2 regions of the Paenibacillus xinjiangensis genome follow, and region 2 is predicted to be linked to the other one. Evidence: predicted binding sites of a transcription regulator. Region 2 holds the regulator's gene; the other holds the start of a gene.
The links. The regulator NrdR, encoded in region 2, represses ribonucleotide reductase genes. The targets are predictions, from matches to a motif close to AACACNATATATNGTGTT.

Region 1 (5,411 bases), on a different contig from region 2:
GGATTCGTACTAATGATCGGGTTGAAATACCAGCTGTTCGACATCTGGTTGTAATACTCCATGAACACAACGCCAGGCTCAGCAGATTTCCATGCAGATTCTATGATGGTATGCCAGATTTCGCGTGCACGGACTGTTTTATACGGGATCACTCGCTTGCCGAGCTGCTTCCATGCCTCAAGATCACCCGTCCATAGCTCGTCGTATTCCGAGTCCTTCGTATCCGGGAATACGAGCTCCCAATCGAGATCCTCCTTGACCGCCTTCATGAAGGCATTGCTGACGCATACAGACAGATTCGCATTTGTAACCTGTCCCATCGTCTGCTTAACTGTAATGAAATCCAACACATCCGGATGCCAGTCATTCATCATGAGCATAAGAGCTCCGCGCCGGCTGCCTCCTTGCTCAATAAGTCCAGTCGTATAGCTGAACAAGCCGCCCCAAGACACAGCACCGCTTGAGCTCCCGTTCACACCAGCAACAATAGCTCTCCGCGGACGCAATGAGGATAGATTAATGCCCACGCCGCCACCGCGCGCCATAATTTCCGTCATCTCGGCGAGTGTCGTCATAATGCCACCCCTGCTATCCTTCGGAGAAGGTATAACATAGCAATTAAACAGGGTCAGCTCTTCGCTTGCACCCGCACCTGCTGCTATCCGACCTCCCGGCACAAGCTTCCAGTCATCGAGAATATAGCGAAAGCGCTCCGTCCATACTTCGCGATTCTCTTCACTCTTCTCAGCGTTAGCCAAAGCACCCGCCAAGCGATCCCACATTTCCTCAGGCGTCTGCTCAATCGTCAGCGTCAGCTTCTCTACATCAGCAGTAATCTCATCGCCGCTTCGCAGCTTGACACTCACCCGCTGTCCTTCACGGGCAATGACTTCACCGACCTCTTTGGCCGGAAACTTCGGATCATCCTTCGTGAGCACGAGCACGATGTCCCCTGCCTTCACTTGGCTCGTATCTGCGTTTTTCCATGCGTATCTATCCAAAAATATTTTCTCACTTAACCCTTCAAGCCGATTATTCGTCGTCATCTTCATAAGTATTGACAGCCTCCCATCGCTCTCCCACGATTCCTGGTTTCATTAAACCTCATCTACTATAATATGACCAGGACACAATATATTGTGTATAAATTAATTTACACCATACTACATATTGGGTTCCACCCTCATTTTCGCCTTAATCCATCAATTTCCTCAAGCCATTCGCCTATACGCTTGCGCTAGCTTGTCCTGTCGTTTATTTATTCACTTTCTTATTAATATTCCATGTTAAGGCCATACTATAGACAACTATCCCTTTTTCTCCCGAAAGGAGCTGCTCTAATGTCCTCTACTACTAATAATCAGCCTAATGAGTCCACAGCGGGCACAACGAACGCAGCGCGCAAGCTTCACCCGCTCATCGACCTGCAGCATGATCGTTCCTGGTTCGAGGAGCTGCAGAGCCGTATGGCTAAGAATGGCCCTTGGGACGATTGGACCCTCTATCAGCTCTCTATGGAGGCTGAGCAGGCCAAGCGCATTGAGAGCTTCGAGCAGCTGCAGTGCATGCGATCTCTTCCCGATCTTGAGCCAATGCCCCATCAGATTAGTACAGCACGCAAGGTGCTGCATGAGATGGGAGGCCGAGCTATTCTCGCAGATGAGGTAGGGCTTGGCAAAACAATTGAGGCTGGGCTTGTACTCAAAGAATATATGGTCCGTGGACTAGTGAAGCGCGCCCTTATTCTCGTTCCCGCTTCCCTCGTCCTTCAATGGGTACGGGAGCTGAATCAGAAGTTTGGTATTTCCGCATTCGCCCAGAAGAAGGAGCATACTTGGCAGTACGATGTTGTCGTCGCCTCTATTGATACGGCCAAGCGCGACCCCCACAAGGACATCATTCTCGGCAGCGACTACGACATGGTCATTATCGATGAAGCGCATAAGCTCAAGAACAAGAAGACAACCAACTACCAGTTCGTCATCCAGCTCCGTAAAAAATATTGTCTGCTTCTGACGGCAACGCCCATTCAGAATGACCTTGACGAATTATATAACCTCATCACTCTGCTTAAGCCTGGCCAGCTAGGTGGTCAATCTGAATTTGCCGCCAACTTCGTAGTAGACAAACGACTGCCTAAGAATGAGGATCAGCTTCAGGATGCCCTATCGACTGTAATGATCCGCAACAGACGCGGAGACGGAGGGATTAATTTCACCAAACGGTTCGTCCGGAATATTCGGCTTGAGCTGTCTCCTGATGAGAAAGCACTCTATGATGCTGTAACCGGCTTCGTTCGCGACCGATATGCCGAGAGCGAAGGTGATATGAGCAGCATGCTGTCACTCGTAACGCTTCAACGGGAAGTATGCAGCAGCCGCGACGCCGTCTTCCTGACACTAGTCAATCTGTTCAAGAAGACGGCAGAGGATTCACCACTGCGTCCCAAGATATGGGAGCTGGTTGAATTCATTAAGCATATTCAAGCGAATACGAAGGCGGAGAAAGCACTTGAGCTCGTTCAAGAAATGAACGATAAAGTTATTATTTTCACCGAATATCGGGCTACGCAGGAGTATTTGCTGCAATTCTTCCGCTCGCATAACATGATAGCTGTACCCTATCGGGGCGGGATGAACCGCGGCAAGAAGGATTGGATGATGGACTTGTTCCGTGGACGTGCACAGGTGCTGATCGCTACAGAGGCTGGCGGCGAAGGCATTAATCTGCAGTTCTGCCACCATATGATCAACTTCGATCTGCCATGGAATCCGATGCGGGTCGAGCAGCGGATCGGCCGTGTTCACCGTCTTGGACAGACGGAGGATGTGAAGATCTACAATCTGTGCACGGTTGGAACCATCGAAGAGCATATCGTCAACCTGCTGCATGAGAAAATCAATCTCTTCGAGCTCGTTATTGGCGGATTGGATCATATTCTAGAGAAATTCGAGAAAGGCGAGGGCTCCTTGGAGCAGAAGCTTGCCAAAATGCTAATCGAGTCAGGCGGGAATGAACAGATTCTACAGGAGCAGCTCAGCAGCTTGGGCTCCACCATCGTTAAAATACGTGATGAGGTTGAATCGGAGCCAATGTCCTCTACTGAACCAGCAATTCTTACGCAGATGACGGCATTAGGCCAGAAGGTGGAGATAAGGCCATGAATGAGAAGCAGATACACAAGTTCGTGCATCGGTACTTGGAAGCAACGGAATGTTCCATACTGGAGAAGTCGCCTGCTCACTTCACCGTCAAGCTGTCACCTTCCGCAGATCGCGAGCTGACGAACCGCCCCTATTATTGGAGCTTCGTTGATCGAACTGGCGCAGATCCAGAGACAATGACGTTCCTATTCGTCACAGATAAGCAGAAATACGAGGCGGCCATTGCGAATCCAGAACCGCCTCCTATCTCAAGCCCTCTGGATGGGACGGCAGCTGCAGCGGATGCTGCTATCGGAAGATCAATGGGCTTTGTCCATGGCAATCTGTCAGCCGTGCGTATGCCCCGCGAGGACCTGCATTTTGGCTCACGCAAGCTTGATCAGCTGTTCCATGCAGCCAAGTCTTTAGGCAGCTACGTCAACCTGTTCCAGGAACCGGACAAGCGCGCTTCCAATCCTTTTCAATCAACGCCTTATACGGCATGGCTTGGAGTCAATATGCGAGTCGAATTCGCCTGTGACCGCAAACGCGAGGAAATTCACAGCTATGGCATCTCCCTTGCAACTGGGCAATGCGTGGAGCAGTTCTACGACCGATTGCAAGGCATGAAGCTTTCACCTAGACTGCCAGCTAACGTTCACGTGACGAAGAATGGCTTATCCTTAACCAAAGCGCTTGCCGTTATCGAGCACTCACTTGAGCGTAAGCTGAAGAGCTATGATTACAGCTGGGCTGTCGATGCTACAGCACGATTGGAAGAGGAGCTCGAGCGAATCGACTCTTATTATAAGCCGCAGCTTAACCATGCTGAAGAAGATTTCAAGAAAGCGATTGAGGAGCAATACAGGCAGCGCAGATCTGAGATCAAGTGGCAATATGAGCCAAGAGTGACCTCTTCCGCCATTAACTGCGGTATTTTCCACTTGGAAGGTATCGAATAACAGCAATCAGACGGGAACCGCACCAATACGTCAAAAATAGAATGCATCCGCTAATCAATCGCGCGACACATTCTAACAGTCTTCTTCCAGCTTGTCCGGTTACAATGGTCGTGTTGGACTCAAATCAGGCAGGAGCCGCACGACCTGCTTCTTAGAAAAGGGTGATTTGTATTATGCGCAAATGGTTAAGCAGGCTCTTAACAGCCGTTATCGTCGCCTCTGCCTTGTCCTCCTCGGCTGGCGTTCTTGCCAGTAAGACCGAAATTCCTCTAACAGACACCGCACATGAAGCGCAGCTGAAGTCATATATCCAGAGCTGGATATCCGAGCTCGCCAAACAGCCGACCTTCGAGCAATGGAAATCGGCCGCATTCGAGGTAACCCCTCTCGGTCCAGGTACGCATAACTGGCTGGCAGTCGTGAAGCAGCATGAGAATGCTGTCGGTTATCTGGTTGTACAAGCTCTAGAGCAAGGCGGCTACTCACTAGGGGAATATGGATTGGGAGCCTATCTATATAATGAAGCTGCACTACAGCAGCTTGATGAAGAGTCTGGGAGCTCGACGAGTCAGGTCATGTATATACATCCCTTATTAGCGGTGTGGAGAACGAATGGGGATACTACGCATTATTATGATGCGATGAGCGGAGAAGAGCTGCCTTTATCTGATCAGGTGTGGGAAGAGTCCTTGGTCGAGGAAAATAAGCTATTATCCAATACCGATATTACGCAACCAGTGTCTATTCTTAAGCATATCGCCAATCGCTCTTTCGATCCATACGGCAGGATGCCATGGCTGACGAATGCGCCGCTGCAAGCAAACAACCTCAATAAGACCCCCGTTCTGACCGAACTAGGGTCCAAGAAGAAGCTCTATTACACAGCAGAGCGATATGACGGTCAAATGCTGTACGTATGGTCGGCAACTGGCTACGACAAATGGAGCAACGGAGAGATCTACATCCGTCTTGAAACCGATGAGCTCGGCGAATCTAAGCGTTATATCCCGCTTCAGCTATTGACCGAGCTCGGCCATTTCTATACTTAGCTTGTAATCACATCACTTAGCCTTAACGCTGCGTTCTCCTCTAGCCTTCCACCACAGCATAATGCTCATAGGTCCCCAGCCGAACCATCGCGTCAGCCAATGCTCCCTAACTGCCTTGGCTGATGCCCTCGTCTGCTTCCGTTCATCCTTCGGTGTCTCCATGTAATTCACAATTTGAACCGTCATGTACTTGATCAGATCATTACCTTTAGTCGCCATTAGAATCACCTCGTTTATGTGTTAGTTCAAGTTTGCCC
Region 2 (15,643 bases):
CTGTGGAGGACGAGCTTCGTCAGTGGGAAATGGGTCAGCATCTGCTGCTGTGGAGGCAGCAGATGGACGATGAGCGATTGTATTGGTTCAGAAGCGATAACCATGCTGACCCAGCTGGATCAGCAGAACCAGTGGAAGCTATGCTTCAGAAGCTGGCAGACCAGCTGCACAGCCGTCTTAGGAAGAGTACTGCCCGTATAGGGATGGCTGCCGTGCAGACCGATAGAGAACGCTCTACGGAAGGAATGGTTCTCCAGGCCATCAAGGACGCGATGGCAGCAGCTGTTCATGAGCTACTGTTGCCAGCCGATGCTGTGGAGCGGGTGATGGTAGCTGGTCATTCGGAGAGAATGGACTCCAATAGCGATAGCGGAGAAGCATTCGGTATTGGTCAGCTGGCTGTTCCATACCCCGTATTCTCTTCACAGACCTTGGTATCTGAGATAGCGGACTTGTTCGAGACGAATCCGAAGGTGCAGGGGGCAATCATAGCCGATGAAGGGCGCCCAGTGGGGCTGCTAATGAAGGTGCAGCTCCATCAGCAATTAGCTGGTCAGTTCGGATTGCCGCTGTATTGGAATCGGCCAGTGAAGAAGATCATGAATGTCCAGCCGCTTATTGTAGAAGCAGACATGCCGGTGGAACAGGTATCCCAGCTCGCGATGTCGAGGGATATTGCACAGCTCTACGATATTGTCATCATCACTCGGGATGATTGGTTAATTGGAGCCGCCTCGATTCGGTCGATTCTGGAGTGTATGACGATGCTGCGGACAGAGGTTGCGCGTGCAGCCAATCCCCTTACTGGATTGCCGGGCAATGTCGGTATCCAGCTGGAGCTGCAGCGCCGTATCCGCTTAGGGAGAGCATTCGCCGTGATTTATGCGGATTTGGATTATTTCAAATGGTTCAATGATTGCTTTGGGTTCAGTATGGGTGATAGCTTAATCCGCTTTCTAGCAGATATTCTGCGTGAGGAGAAGGAGCGCAGCGGCTCCCCTGGAGACTTCATAGGCCATATTGGGGGCGATGACTTCATCTTGGTGACGGAGGTATCCTATGCCAAGCAGCTGTGCTCACAGTTCATTGAGAGGTTCGATCAGGGAGTTAAGAACTTCTACGGTGGGATTGATGTAAGGGCAGTAGAGGATCGACATGGCAATATTATTGAGCAGAGTGGCGTAACGCTATCGTTGTCGCTAATACTCAGTGAGTATAGTTCATCACTTACTCCTGAGCTAATCTCAAGCCTTTCGGCCAAGCTGAAGAAGCAGGCGAAGGCACGTAGAGGCAGTGTGTACGTAATGGAAACAATTCTAGCATCGCATCATGGAGAGGAACGAATGTGAAAGTGGGATACGGACATCTACGCGCGGCCTTACAGATGAGCAGAATGGATGATCAGTCGAGCGGGAGTCAGGGGGTCATCTATTTGTCTTGTCATTATACTCCCTCGTCCTCTAGTCCGGCACAGCAGCAAGACGCCCTTCAAGCGTATTGGAGGAGCTTCGCCGAGCAAGTTGTTCTGGCAGAGATGGAGGAATCCGCTTATCTTGCCAGGAGGTATTGGATGCATGATGATCTATTTCTTGTTGTAGACCTGCCGGAAGGTCCTCAAGAAATGATGGTAGATTGGCTGCTGGAGCTTGTGTGCAGACAGCAAGCCAAGTGGGAGAGTAGTCTCCAATTGCGGAAGGAAATACTGGAAGAGGCAGCTATTGCTCGGATTCATGCGGGTATAGCTATCATGGAGCCAAGCGTCGATTGGGCTGATTCTTTATATGATGCGTCGAAACGGGCTATTCTTCATGGTCAGACGGATGGGGCGTTGAAGAAAAGCATGAAGCTGCGTGCCTTGGAGCAGCTAATCGATAAGCAGCTGATTCATCCCGTCTATCAGCCCATTATGGCTCTTCAGCACAACAGCTGCAGCGTGTTCGGCTACGAGGCTTTGACACGCTGTACGGATAATACCTGGTTCAACGGGCCGATGGAGCTTTTTGAATTCGCTGAGCAGGAAGGTATGGTCTATTCTCTTGATCGACTAGCGCGTGAGAAGGCTATTGACGGCTCCGTTGGCCTGCAGGAGCGGCAGAAGCTGTTCATTAATGTGACCGCTCAAATTATGAATGATCCCTGCTTCACCCCAGGCCAGACATTGAATCTGCTGGAGAGACAGCATCTGTCACCTCATAATGTTGTATTTGAAATTACGGAACGCAGCTATATTCATGATTTCGGAGCGGTCAAGAAGGTGCTCGAGCATTATCGCAAGCAAGGGTATCAGATCGCTATAGACGATGTGGGGGCTGGCTATTCCTCTCTGCAATCGATCGTCGAGCTTCGACCGGATTACATCAAGGTGGATCGTTCGATCATTCAGAATATTGATGAGGATGAGATGAAGGAGCATATTCTTAGCACCCTCATTCAGCTAGCTCACAAAATGGGCATTGAGCTCATTGCCGAAGGCATCGAAAATGCTAATGAGCTGAGTAGGGTGCAAGAAATGGGCGTGCGGCTGGCGCAAGGCTACTTGCTTGGCAGGCCAGGCAAATTGGGCAGCAGCCCACAATGATATCAGGTGGAAGAACTTAGCTTTTCAGGAGCAGCAAGCTGGCTTCGGGAAGGCTTGTTTTATTTTCAAAGAGCATAGAATCAGAATGTTGACGAATGTGCAGGGATTAGAGAATTTCACAGCAAATAAGCTGCTCATTACGGAGTAAGGGGCCGCATGTGGTATGATAGCAGTAGAAATGTTTAGGTGAGGTGTCTTAATGGACAAGTGGATATTAATTGATGGCAATAGTATCGCTAACAGGGCATTTTACGCGATGCCGCCGCTGACGAATTCAACTGGATTACATACGAATGCCGTATATGGCTTCACAACGATGCTGCTCAAGCTGCTCGAGGACGAGAAGCCTACTCATGTGCTCGTAGCATTCGACGCAGGGAAAATCACATTCCGCCATGAGGGCTATACCGAATATAAAGGCGGGCGTGCCAAAACGCCATCCGAGCTGTCCGAGCAATTCCCGATCATGAAGGATCTGCTTCGCGCCTTCGGGATTTCGCAGTTCGAGCTGTCTGGCTACGAAGCGGATGATATTATCGGCACATTGACCCGAATCGCAGATGAGGAGAATGTAGAGACGCTTGTGGTAACAGGCGACAAGGATATGCTGCAGCTGGCTTCAGCTAATGTCACGATTGCGATTACACGCAAAGGCATTAGTGAGGTGGAGCATTTCTCCCCCGCAGCTATCCAAGAAAGATATGGCCTAACACCGCTTCAAATTATCGATCTCAAAGGGCTGATGGGTGATGCTTCTGACAATATCCCGGGTATTCCGGGCGTTGGAGAGAAGACGGCGCTCAAGATGCTGCATGAATTCGGCTCTGTCGAGGAAGTTCTTGCTCATACCGATAGCCTGAAGGGCAAGATAAAGGAGAAGGTCGAGCAGCATAAAGAAGACGCCATTATGAGTAAAAAGCTGGCTACGATCTATCGTGAGGTGCCAATTGAGCATGGAGCAAGCGACATTCGCTACGACGGCTATGAGCCTGCGAAGCTTGCTGATGCGTTCCGTAAGCTGGAGTTCAAGTCGCTGATGGAAAGGCTTGATCTTAGCGCAGAGGGCACGGCTGGTGAAGCAGGGGCGGGCGAGCCTGCTGCAGAGCTGAATGTGATTACTATTCAATCGGATAACGATGAAGCCTCCTTGCAAGCTATGGTTGATGCGCTTCAGGATGATAAAGCCACTCATGGTCTGTACATCGAAGCCATCGGAGATAACCCTCATCATGCCGAGCTTCTTGGACTAGCAGCGGCAATGGAGGACGTGGTGTATGTGCTTCCGTTCGAGGTGCTGAAGCAGCCCTTCACGGAGCCGCTTCGCAGCTGGCTCGCTGCTGCGGACAAGCCGAAGTACGGATTCGACACGCATAAGGCTGAGCTTGCTCTAGGCTGGAGAGGCATTGTACTGAAAGGTGCAGAGTTCGACGTGCAGCTTGCCGCGTATTTGCTGGATCCGACGGAGGCGAATCAATCGCTTACCGGTATGGCAGACCGTTATGGTCAGCCTGCTGTCGCATCAGATGATGCGGTATACGGCAAAGGGGCGAAGTTCAAAGTACCGGATGCTGACAGGCTGTACGGTCATCTAGCAATGAAGGCGGATGCTGTCCGCCGCATCGTAGTTGAGCAGCGTGCAGCTCTGGAGAAAAGCGGTATGAATGAGCTTTATTATGAGTTGGAGCAGCCTCTTGCTCATGTGCTTGCTGCGATGGAGCAGCAAGGCATTAAGGTCGAATCGGCGGAGCTGGAGCAGCTCGGCAGTGAGCTAGAACGTAATCTAGCGATTACGATGAGTGATATTTATAAGCACGCGGGAATCGAGTTCAATATTAATTCACCGAAGCAGCTGGGCGACATTCTGTTCGATAAGCTCGGACTGCCGATCATTAGAAAGACGAAGACCGGCTATTCCACCGATGCAGAGGTACTGGAGAAGCTGGAGCCTTATCATGAGATTGTGCCGCTTATTCTCCATTATCGCTCGCTGGCGAAGCTGCAATCGACCTATGTGGAAGGCCTGCTGAAAGAGATTCGGAGGAGCACAGGCAAGATTCATACGTATTACCGCCAGACGATAGCAGCTACCGGCCGGCTCAGCAGCCAGTTCCCGAATCTGCAGAACATTCCGATCCGTCTGGAGGAAGGCCGTAAAATTCGCAAGGCGTTCGTTCCATCCGAGCCGGGCTGGTTCATTCTGGCAGCCGACTATTCGCAGATCGAGCTGAGAGTGCTCGCGCATATCTCAGGCGATGACCGGTTGAAGGAAGCTTTTATCAACGATATGGACATTCATACGAAAACAGCGATGGACGTCTTCGGCGTAACCGCGGACCAAGTGGATTCGAATATGCGCCGCTCTGCGAAGGCGGTTAACTTCGGAATCGTATACGGAATCAGTGATTTCGGCTTGTCACAGAACTTGAACATTACCCGTAAAGAAGCCGGACAATTTATTGAACAGTATTTTGACGTATTCAAGGGTGTACGCAAGTATATGGATGATATCGTCCAGCAAGCACGCAATGACGGCTATGTGACGACCTTGCTTGAGCGCAGACGGTACTTGCCGGAGATTAAGGCCTCGAACTTCAACATTCGTTCATTCGCTGAACGTACAGCTATGAATACACCTATCCAAGGAACCGCAGCTGATATTATTAAGCTCGCAATGGTTAGAATGGATGAGACGCTCCGTGAGCGGAAGCTTAAGAGCCGGATGCTGCTCCAGGTACACGATGAATTGGTATTCGAGGTGCCGGAGGATGAGCTGGAGCTGATGAAGGAGCTTGTGCCAAGCGTGATGGCAGGCGCACTTAAGCTGGATGTGCCGCTCAAGGCGGATGTGAATTACGGTGTCAATTGGTATGAAGCGAAGTGACCCATTAGGGGGCTAAATCGGGTATAATGGTTGTTGAGGTGAAGAGAAATGCCTGAATTGCCAGAGGTAGAAACAGTCAGACGCACATTAATCGAACTAGTCGCAGGGAAACGGATTGAATCCGTGACCGTAAGATTGCCGAGAATTATTCAGCGGCCGGCCGAGCCGGAGCAATTCGCTGACGCACTTGCTGGCAGAACGATTCAAACGGTAGAAAGACGCGGGAAGTTTCTGCGAATCATCCTGGACGGTCTCGTGCTCGTATCTCATCTAAGGATGGAAGGCCGATATGGCGTGTTCGGCAGCAGGGAGCCGATTGAGCTTCATACCCATGTGCTGTTTCATTTCGATGATGGAACAGACTTAAGATATAAGGATGTAAGACAATTCGGCACGATGCATTTGTTCGAGCCAGGTACGGAGTTCGAGCTTCCCCCGCTGAATAAGCTGGGGATTGAACCGCTTGATCCAGCATTTACTTATGATACGCTTCGCAGCAGGCTCGCCAAACGCACGACCAAGATCAAGCCCCTGCTGCTGAATCAGGAATATATCGTGGGGCTTGGCAATATTTATGTAGATGAGGCTTTGTTCCAAGCAGGAATTCACCCTGAGCGTACAGCGGACTCCCTGAAGCCAGCAGAGTGGAAGAGATTATTCGAATCGATCCATTCAACGCTTGAGAAGGCTGTACAAGCTGGGGGCTCTTCCATCAAATCTTACGTGAATGGTCAAGGGGAGATGGGCATGTTCCAGCACCAGCTGCTCGTCTACGGGAAGAAGGATGAGCCTTGTCCGAGCTGTGGTAATGCCATTGAGAAATTCGTAGTAGGCGGCAGAGGTACGCATATATGCAGACGCTGTCAGCCTGCTCCCCGTGTAAGCAAGAATACTGTTCAATCCTAGGCGCAGAGCAGGATAGCCTGCTGAATAAGCCTTCCTGCTGCAGCCTAAGATGCACCGTAAACCTTCTTCCGCATATGCTGTTGTTGTTACGAACAATAGGCGAATGACTAGTCTCAAGCTTCTTAAGCTCGATGGAGGCTTGCAGCTAAGAGCATTCGGTATGCGGGGAGGAACGTGGCATGTTCGCGCATTTGGCATCTTTGCTGGTGCTTGCTCTTGCCGTTAGTATGGATGGTTTCGGAGTAGGGATGACCTATGGGCTGCGGCGAATTCGAATTCCATTCCTATCGGTCGTCATTATTGCATGCTGCTCCGGATTGATCATCTGGTTATCGATGCAGGTAGGTACATGGATGACAGGGTATTTGTCACCGCTTGCTGCGAAATCGATTGGGGCAGTCGTGCTGGTCGGTATTGGAGGATGGGCGCTGCTGCAGCTTAGGAGAAGTCGTGAGAGCCGGGGACCTGCTGATTCGGATGGAGAGGAATCTGCTCCTCTGCCGGCAAGCGATAGACAAGAGCAGGCATCAGCTGAGAAAGCACATCCTGTGCTAATCGTCATCGTAGAGATGAAGCGGCTTGGCTTAGTCATCCAAATACTGCGGACGCCGCAAGCGGCGGATGTTGATAAATCAGGAACGATATCGGCTTCTGAAGCCGTAATGCTTGGCGTGGCATTGTCTTTCGACGCCTTTGGCGCAGGTATTGGCGCTGCGATGATAGGGCTGCCTTCCGTGATGACTGCGTTAGTCATTGCTGCGGCAAGCGCATTATTTCTACTGAGTGGTATTCGGTTCGGCTTCCGATTCTCGAATTGGAGGGGCATGCAGGCCTTATCGGTACTGCCAGGATTGCTGCTCATTGTGATGGGGATATTAAAGCTGCTATAGATCGAGATCGAGGTGAAGCTAATGAAGATCGGTTTAACCGGCGGTATTGCGACTGGCAAGAGCACCGTTGCTGCTATGCTTGTGGAGCACGGAGCCCTGCTGGTCGATGCCGATCAGGTCGCAAGAGAAGTTGTTATGCCCGGTGAACCCGCTTTGGAGGCTGTTGCCTCTAAGTTCGGACAAGCTGTATTACATACGGATGGAACATTGAAACGCTCAGCGCTTGGCAGTATCGTATTCAAGGATAAAGAGCTGTTAGCTTACTTAGAGAGCATTCTGCATCCAGCGGTCCGACAACGCATGCAGGAGCGTATTAGCCATTATGCTGCGGATCATCCCGAGAAGCTTATTGTCGCGGATGTGCCTCTGCTCTACGAGACTAACCAGGAGTCGCTCTATGACGGCATTATGGTTGTCTATGTGCCTGAGCAGCTGCAGCTGGAGCGATTGCAGATACGCAATTCAATTAGTGAGGCTGAAGCAGCAAGTCGAATCGCTTTGCAGATGGGTATTGAACACAAGAGAGCAAGAGCAGACTGGGTCATTGACAACAGCGGTACGCTGGAAGAGACGAAGCAGCAGATCGAGGCCTTCTGGAAAAGTCAGGGGCTGCCATGAGGTGGCTTCTTAGAAAAAGAGTGCTGCTGCTCTTACTCATCGGACTTATCGCATTATTATTTCTTAATTCAAGCTGGCTGGCACGTATGATGTACCCGATTCACTATCAAGAGGATATACGTGCAAGCGCCTCGAACTATGACGTTGACCCGCATCTGGTGGCAGCAATTATTCGAGCAGAAACGAATTATACGACAGGTAAGGTATCCAAAAAAGGGGCACTCGGCCTCATGCAAATTATGCCAGATACCGCGAAGTGGGTCGTTCAGCAAGCGGGATTTAAGGAAGTGTCAGAAGACATTCTGCGAAGCCGCGCTGACGTCAGTATCGAGGTCGGCTCCTGGTATTTGCAATCGCTGCACAAGCAATTCGGTCAGAATCAGATCGCGGCAATCGCAGCCTATAATGCAGGGCCAGGCAATGTTCGCAAGTGGCTGGATTCCAACAAATGGGATGGCACGCTTAATACGACCGATGATATCCCATATGGAGAAACTAGGCACTATGTACAACGGGTCGTTTATTATTATAATAAGTACAAAGAGCTGTATCCGAACTTCTGACGGTGGAAATGAAATAGAAGAAGCCTTGGTTGCCCGCCGCTTCAGGACGGGACAACCAAAGCCTCTGTCTTTTCTATACATGTGATGAATTAATTATTTGCTGCCGGCAAGAGATTGCTCAGCGATTTGCACTAGACGGCGAGTAATGTATCCACCGATGGATCCAGCATCTTTAGTTGTAAAGTTGCCGTAATATCCGTCTTGTGGAATAGCAATACCCAGCTCTTGTGCAACCTCGAATTTCATTTGGTCGAGTGCTGCAGTTGCTTGCGGTACTACCAATTGGTTGCTGCTACGTTGGCTCATTGATGTTCACCTCCTTGCGGTTGGTAACAGTATTATGTGCGTAATTGCGAACTTCATAACAGGGAACCTTTGGAAAAAATATAAAGCATGTACTGAAAGGAAGTGAGAATATGAAATGTCCATATTGCGACTATGCAGGCACGAAAGTTCTGGACTCTCGTCCGGCCAATGAGAACAAATCGATTCGCAGACGGCGTGAGTGTGAAAAGTGCAGTCGGCGCTTCACCACCTTCGAGATGATTGAAGAGACACCGCTAATTGTTATTAAAAAAGACGGCAGCCGCGAGGAGTTCAGCCGTGATAAAATTCTTCGCGGATTGATCAGAGCCTGTGAGAAGCGTCCTGTCCCGGTAGAACGATTGGAAGTTATCGTGTCTGAGGTAGAGAAGGAGCTTCGTACGACAGCTCTTGCTGAGGTAGAAAGCCGAGATATTGGCGAGATCGTCATGGGACAGCTGTATCCGGTTGATGAAGTCGCTTATGTGCGATTCGCTTCGGTCTATCGGCAGTTCAAGGATATCGACATGTTCATGAAAGAGCTGAACAGTCTGTTGTCCAAGCATCCGCTTAATGGCGGAGGAAACTAATAGCATGAGCTATAGGTTCACAATGGAGGGTATCCTCAGTCATCTCGATGGCTGCTGGGTATCCTTTTTTGTGATGAAGCATTACGCTGAAATCCCTTGCCCCACACAATAGTATCCTATGAGTAACTACACCACTTTCAAGTGCGTACTTCCTATTTGGAAAGGAGGAGCCTAGAATAAGGGCAGCGGTATAATACAATTACAAGGAGAGATATTATAAATGAAATTACAATTAGCACTAGACCTCGTGAACATTGAAGAAGCAATCGTATTGGTGAAAGAAGTCGAGTCCTTCATCGATATCGTTGAGATTGGTACGCCTATCATCATTAACGAAGGCCTGCATGCTGTAAAAGCGATCAAAGAAGCTTTCCCTGCCTTGGAGGTGCTTGCTGACCTTAAAGTTATGGATGCTGGCGGTTATGAAGTGATGAAGGCTTCGGAAGCGGGTGCAGACATTATTACGATCCTAGGCGTTGCAGACGATTCCACCATTAGCGGTGCAGTTGCAGAAGCAGCGAAGCAAGGTAAGAAGGTCATGGTCGACATGATTAATGTGAAAGACATTGAAGCACGCGCCAAAGAAATCGATGCGCTCGGCGTAGATTACATTTGTGTACATTCCGGTTACGATCATCAAGCTTCAGGCAAAAACTCCTTCGAAGAGCTTGCTGCGATAAAACGCGTTGTGACTAATGCCAAAACAGCAGTAGCTGGTGGTATCAAGCTGGATACATTGGAAGAAGTAATCAAAGCCAGTCCTGATCTCGTTATCGTAGGCGGCGGCATTACAGGTGTAGAAGATAAACCAGCAGTTGCAGCAGCTATGCAGCGTCTGATTAAATTGGGTTAATCGAAGCGATGTGGACGAAACAATTCGCAAGTACGATTCTAAGTGAGCTGGAGCAGCTATTGCAGGCTGTTCCAGACGAAGCGGCTGAACAGTTAGCGAATGCGATTGTGGAAGCGAAGCAGATATTCGTAGCGGGTGCTGGACGCTCGGGGCTGATGGGCAAGGCTTTTGCCATGCGTCTGATGCATATGGGGTTCAATGCCTATGTGATAGGCGAGACCGTTACACCAGGATATGGGGCAGGAGATGTTCTTATCTTGGGCTCTGGCTCGGGTGAGACGGGAAGCCTGATTGCGATGGCTGCTAAGGCGTCGAAGCTTGAAGGAGGCACGGTGGCCGTCGTAACGACGAAGCCGGACTCCACACTTGGACAGGCTGCAGATATTACTATTGAGTTGCCGGCTTCGCCGAAAGAAGTGAATGACGGGGTTCGCGGGACGATACAGCCGATGGCTTCCTTGTTCGAGCAGGGTCTGCTGCTGTTCTATGATGCAGTCATTCTACGGCTGATGGAGATGAAGGGCTTGAATTCGGGAACGATGTACGGCAGTCATGCTAATCTCGAATAGATAGAAGTCGCATGGTTCGTCATGTATACTAGGTAAGGAAGGGGGAAGTCTTAAGATGGCACAAGAACTGAAGGAAAGAATTAATCTGCGGGAAATCAATTGCGAGAAGGAACTGACACTTGCGGTGATCGGCGGCAAATGGAAGCTTATTATATTGTGGCATCTCGGCTTGGAAGGAACGAAGCGGTTCAGCGAGCTGAAGAAGATGATTCCCCATATTACCCAGAAGATGCTGACGAATCAGCTGCGTGAGCTCGAAGAGGATCTGCTCGTCGCGCGCAAAGTATACGCTGAGGTACCTCCTCGCGTCGAATATTCATTGACCGATTATGGCGTGAGCCTCATGCCTGTTCTTCGCCTCATGTACGATTGGGGCAAAAATTATGGCGAAGAGGTTGTCTGGAAGTAGCAGTTTAGCTAGTGACGAGAGTAAGTGAATGAGTGAATCAGGTCAGGAAAAAAGCAGTATAGGAATTTGCAGGGTTGTTCCAGTCCCGGCTATCCTGTACTGTTTTTTACATTATAGGGTCGTCGTTGATAGCTGATTGGTTCGTGAGGTATTTATGTTGTGGGGTAGTGTGAAAGAGGCTCGACCACGATAATTTGGCTGGCTAAGCATCGAGCGCAGTGAGGGTGACAAGAATGATCTGCGAAAGTGCATTCTTTATTGTCGTGATACGCCTGTGAGCAGAAAGACCTGCGATTTTACATTATATTCATAGGTCATTTCTTCTAATAGAAGCAATCAGATTTAATAACTGCATTATGGCTTGTATACCTTCCTAATTGGCTAAAGACTAGGTAAATAAATGCACATTCGCATTCTTTGCTATGACTATTTAAGGATTCTATTTAGGATACAACCGCATGTTGTCGCCTTCCCGATGATAGGGGGAGTTGATAGCTCTCGAGATGCGGAGCGGCGTACCTGTAAGGTGGCTGCAGTCTAGGTTGTGAAGGAGAGTTAAAAAATATTTTTTTCTAGTTGTCGCATTGACAACATTTAAGACAATATGCTACTATCAATTTTGTTGCAGTTTGTACATACGGGGCCTTAGCTCAGCTGGGAGTCCAAGTATGGGTGGTTACACTACCATAGAAATTGCAAGTTGATTTATCGTGGGGGCTTAGCTCAGCTGGGAGAGCGCTTGCATGGCATGCAAGAGGTCAGCGGTTCGATCCCGCTAGTCTCCACCAACCTTACCTTCAGAACGGCAGAGATGCCGTTTTTTTTATATTTGTTTTTGATCACTCAGACAAGTGTTGATTATGAGAATGGAGAATATGTATGCCGAAGTGTGCTTTATGTGATAAAGAAGCTGAACTTGAAAATAGCCATATTATTTCCAAATTCGTTTTCAGGTATATTCTAAAGAACTCAGCAACAGGCTATATGCGAAGTACCTCGAACGTAAACAGAAGAATACAGGACGGCGAAAAACGTCCTTTATTGTGTGGTGAATGTGAGGACATATTTTCTAAGAATGAAACTGCCTTTGCAAATAAGGTGTTCCATCCTTTCCAAAACAGTTCAGTTACGGACTTTGAATATGATAGTTGGCTGAATTATTTTGTGAGCTCGGTAAATTGGAGGAACCTTTATTTAGACATACTTGATTTTGTTAGTAATGGGGACATTCCTGTATATGCACTTGAGAAAATAATAGCAGCAGAAAGAATCCTTAAGGACTTTTTACTCGGAAAAAGAAATGATATTGGTGAAATCGAAAACCATATTTTCTTCTTTGATACAATTGAAAGTACAACTGATGAAATCACCTCTCACAATCCTCATGTGTTTTTTAGAACGAGCTCATATGGATACACTTATATAACTTACGGATATGGAGAGGGATATTATATTTACTCGAATCTTGCGGGGATATTAATCTGTACCATTGTCAAAATGAGCAATGAGGATGAGTGGGAAAATACTTTAATTAATTCCAGTAAGGGTAGTATGATTTCCCCTCAGTATGTCAAAAGCCCATTAATGGGTGAGGTTATGGAATATATGAAGGAATACTCGAACCATGAGATCTCAGAAAAGCAGAAGGAAATAATTGTGGAACAAATGAAAAAAGATCCTGATAAGGTTAAGCGAAGCAACTCCTACAAGTATAGACAATACGATATTAATCTTCGTAACGACTAGATTTTGAAGGAAATCGATCGCTCATTCAACTAACTCTGACACTTGCTGAATCCTCCTGTCCAAGTTAACATCAACAAAACTTGATGACTTGGAGGATTTTATTCATGAACGCTACGACCGTAATGACAGCTTCGAAGCCCGCCGTTAAACCCGCAACACAAAATCGCTATTCCTTGATCGGACTAGTGGTGGACGATGCGACATCTGCGCAATTATTAGAAATGGCAAGACTCCATTGCAAGCTTGCCCTTGAACATGGCAAAGCAATTACTACAATAGCTCGGCGGCGCGAAATCATCAAAGAAATTCAGAGCTTACGGTCGGCAAGGCATGCTCTTATCGAGCAATTAGAAGCATCGCAAAAAATCGAACATGTCTCGTGACAAAGATTGTTAACCAAAACTGCATATTGAAAACAATCCCCTTCTACGGTAAGATCAACGAACTTTTACCTTGGAAGGGGATTTTATTTTGGAGCTACACTCGTTACCAGAATGGTTCAAACCAGCATTTGATTTGCGCTTTATTGAACAGGCTAGAGTAGCTGGGAAATCACCTGAGATTCAACCGTTACGGCTTAGGCAAATTGAACTGGAGAAGCAGTTGAAAGTCAAGTTAGATCCGCAGTTGTATCAACTTATCCTTGAATGGGAAGAAGTCTTAAACCATCGTAACACACTTGAAAAAGAATCGATGTATTATTCAGGGGTTGAAGATGGACTTTCCATTTGGAAGCATCTTCTGAACAACCTCAACGTCAAGAATTGACTCAAACACCGAATGGAGCCGCCAGTTAATCCTTGGCGGCTCTAATGCTTCTTCTCTTTAATTAGATCATTTCCGTTAATGCCGAGAAGTTCATAGGCTTGCTGTACCATGTCTTTGTCTTTCCCAAACAGCGGATTGGAATGATCATAAATGCCGCTCTCTTTTGTTACATGCCGAAGGTTATGCACCATAAACTCAGAGTTGCATAGGACGGCGACTTTTTTAGTTGACCTTAAGAGTTTCTGCTGAAACGCAACTGCTTTCTCAGCAACTTCTGGTGAATATACTACAGGTTCCCCATCGGCGGCTAGCATGTCGCGGTGATCCACGAGTACGTTCAATTCCCCGATACCAAAACCGTTGCAAATTCCGATCAAGGTTCTATCCATGTATTCAACATTTTCAGGGGTCAGAAGACCTTTCACGGAAAAAGCCAATACGCTAGTCTCAGGATCGACATGATATTGAAACCGCTTGAGAAACGGTTCTGTGAAGTCCCTCTGTTGATACGCAAGGGTAGCCGAAAATCGTTCACTTGAGAACATGTATTCAATGGAGATATTAAGTGCAGCAGCAATCTTTTGAATATTCATAATGCTAATGTTTCGATTTCCTGATTCTAACGAGCTGACGTAGCTCCGATCAAGCCCAGCTCGATTGGATAGCATTTCTTGACCGATGCCCGACCGAGCCCTTAATTCCCTGCATCGTTGTCCAAACTCCACACGTATATCCACGCTAAGACCCTCCCAAACATAACCAATTCCTTTATAAAGAAATATCGGTATTTTGGGACTAAAGTTGTAGGTCAAATCAATCTGTTTTACTCATAGTCAACTGAAATATCGACAAACCTAAGGTAAAATTAAACAAATAGAGCTACCAGCGACTGTCTGGTAGCTTCTAAGGCTTAATCACTATCAATACTTGAGCCTTTGAGTTTCTCGTACTCGGCTTCGATAATTTTGAAAAAGGATGAAGGCTTTATTTGGAGTACTTCACAAAGTTCGAAGATCTTGCTGACAGATGGTTCGTTTTTGCCGACTTCTATAAGAGATATGTACGCTCGGTCACCATTGCATAACCCTGCAAGATCCTCCTGACTTAATCCCTGCTTAATGCGAATAGCTTTAATGGTTTTGCCAATGACTTGTTTTATGATCAAGGAATGGTCATTCAAGAGAGAAAACTCCTTTTACAACCATTGTCAGTACGCTATAATATAAACACCAGATCGAGTACCCAACAAAAAGGGAATAAATGTATATTTATTAAAATAGAACATGCGTTCTGTGTTGGTGAAAACCTACGTATTGGCTTGAGAAACCTATCTAAACAGTTATAAACCACCCGATGCCATTGATGCCTACGAAATTATGCCGAGTTTGGTTTTATAACTGGTGATGGCTATAGGGGAGTTTTCTTAGAAACTACAAGAAACATCAAGTAATTTGGGAGTCGCCGAGGGATAAACGACATAGAGATAATGGAGTCTGGGAAAAAACGATGATAGTTCAACAGGGAGATTGAGCTGGACAAGTGGACACTACACGGTTTAGGTCAGATTATCCCTCTTATCTCGCCCACCTATCTGCTCGGCTCACAGTAGTCTCTCGCCGCTCACCACAGAAAAATTTATCGAAGGTATGTTCATGGTCATCCACAAGAGGAAGAAGGTTTCTGCAGCCCTCAGCGCGGCTCTAGTCGTGTCTATGTTGGCTACAGGCGGTACAGTCGCCGCACAAGGTCAAACTGGCGCAGCGCAGGTTCAGTCTGCCACACAGCTGTACAGGCTGGTTACCGTAGTGATTGACGGAAAGGTTCAGGAGTTCCCTCAGTCTGCGGTTATAAAGGCTGGCAGCACTCTCGTGCCGCTCAGGGGTATCTTTGAAGCTCTGGGTGCTGAGGTTTTGTGGAGCGAAAGCACTCACTCGGTAACTGCCACAAAAGGCGACATTGTAGTCAAGTT

Region 1: a site for NrdR is predicted at 1,127-1,144, ahead of AC6ESP_RS22720 (adenosylcobalamin-dependent ribonucleoside-diphosphate reductase). Genes of this name have one in related genera too.

Annotation. Positions count from the first base shown of each region.
Region 1 is NZ_JCAALS010000026.1:56,542-61,952, reverse strand. It holds gene AC6ESP_RS22720 (adenosylcobalamin-dependent ribonucleoside-diphosphate reductase) at 1-1,052, opposite strand, end outside; gene AC6ESP_RS22715 (DEAD/DEAH box helicase) at 1,341-3,164, shown strand; gene AC6ESP_RS22710 (YqhG family protein) at 3,161-4,105, shown strand; gene AC6ESP_RS22705 (hypothetical protein) at 4,279-5,154, shown strand; gene AC6ESP_RS22700 (YqzE family protein) at 5,167-5,373, opposite strand.
Region 2 is NZ_JCAALS010000001.1:188,345-203,987, forward strand. It holds gene AC6ESP_RS00825 (GGDEF domain-containing protein) at 1-1,349, shown strand, start outside; gene AC6ESP_RS00830 (EAL domain-containing protein) at 1,385-2,578, shown strand; gene AC6ESP_RS00835 (hypothetical protein) at 2,541-2,726, shown strand; gene polA (DNA polymerase I) at 2,778-5,459, shown strand; gene mutM (DNA-formamidopyrimidine glycosylase) at 5,508-6,365, shown strand; gene AC6ESP_RS00850 (MntP/YtaF family protein) at 6,545-7,255, shown strand; gene coaE (dephospho-CoA kinase) at 7,277-7,873, shown strand; gene AC6ESP_RS00860 (lytic transglycosylase domain-containing protein) at 7,870-8,436, shown strand; gene AC6ESP_RS00865 (alpha/beta-type small acid-soluble spore protein) at 8,530-8,742, opposite strand; gene nrdR (transcriptional regulator NrdR) at 8,853-9,329, shown strand; gene hxlA (3-hexulose-6-phosphate synthase) at 9,550-10,182, shown strand; gene hxlB (6-phospho-3-hexuloisomerase) at 10,191-10,751, shown strand; gene AC6ESP_RS00885 (winged helix-turn-helix transcriptional regulator) at 10,807-11,160, shown strand; tRNA gene AC6ESP_RS00890 (tRNA-Ala) at 11,873-11,948, shown strand; gene AC6ESP_RS00895 (hypothetical protein) at 12,040-12,906, shown strand; gene AC6ESP_RS00900 (hypothetical protein) at 13,011-13,289, shown strand; gene AC6ESP_RS00905 (hypothetical protein) at 13,378-13,674, shown strand; gene AC6ESP_RS00910 (helix-turn-helix domain-containing protein) at 13,716-14,411, opposite strand; gene AC6ESP_RS00915 (helix-turn-helix domain-containing protein) at 14,585-14,854, opposite strand; gene AC6ESP_RS00920 (stalk domain-containing protein) at 15,327-15,643, shown strand, end outside.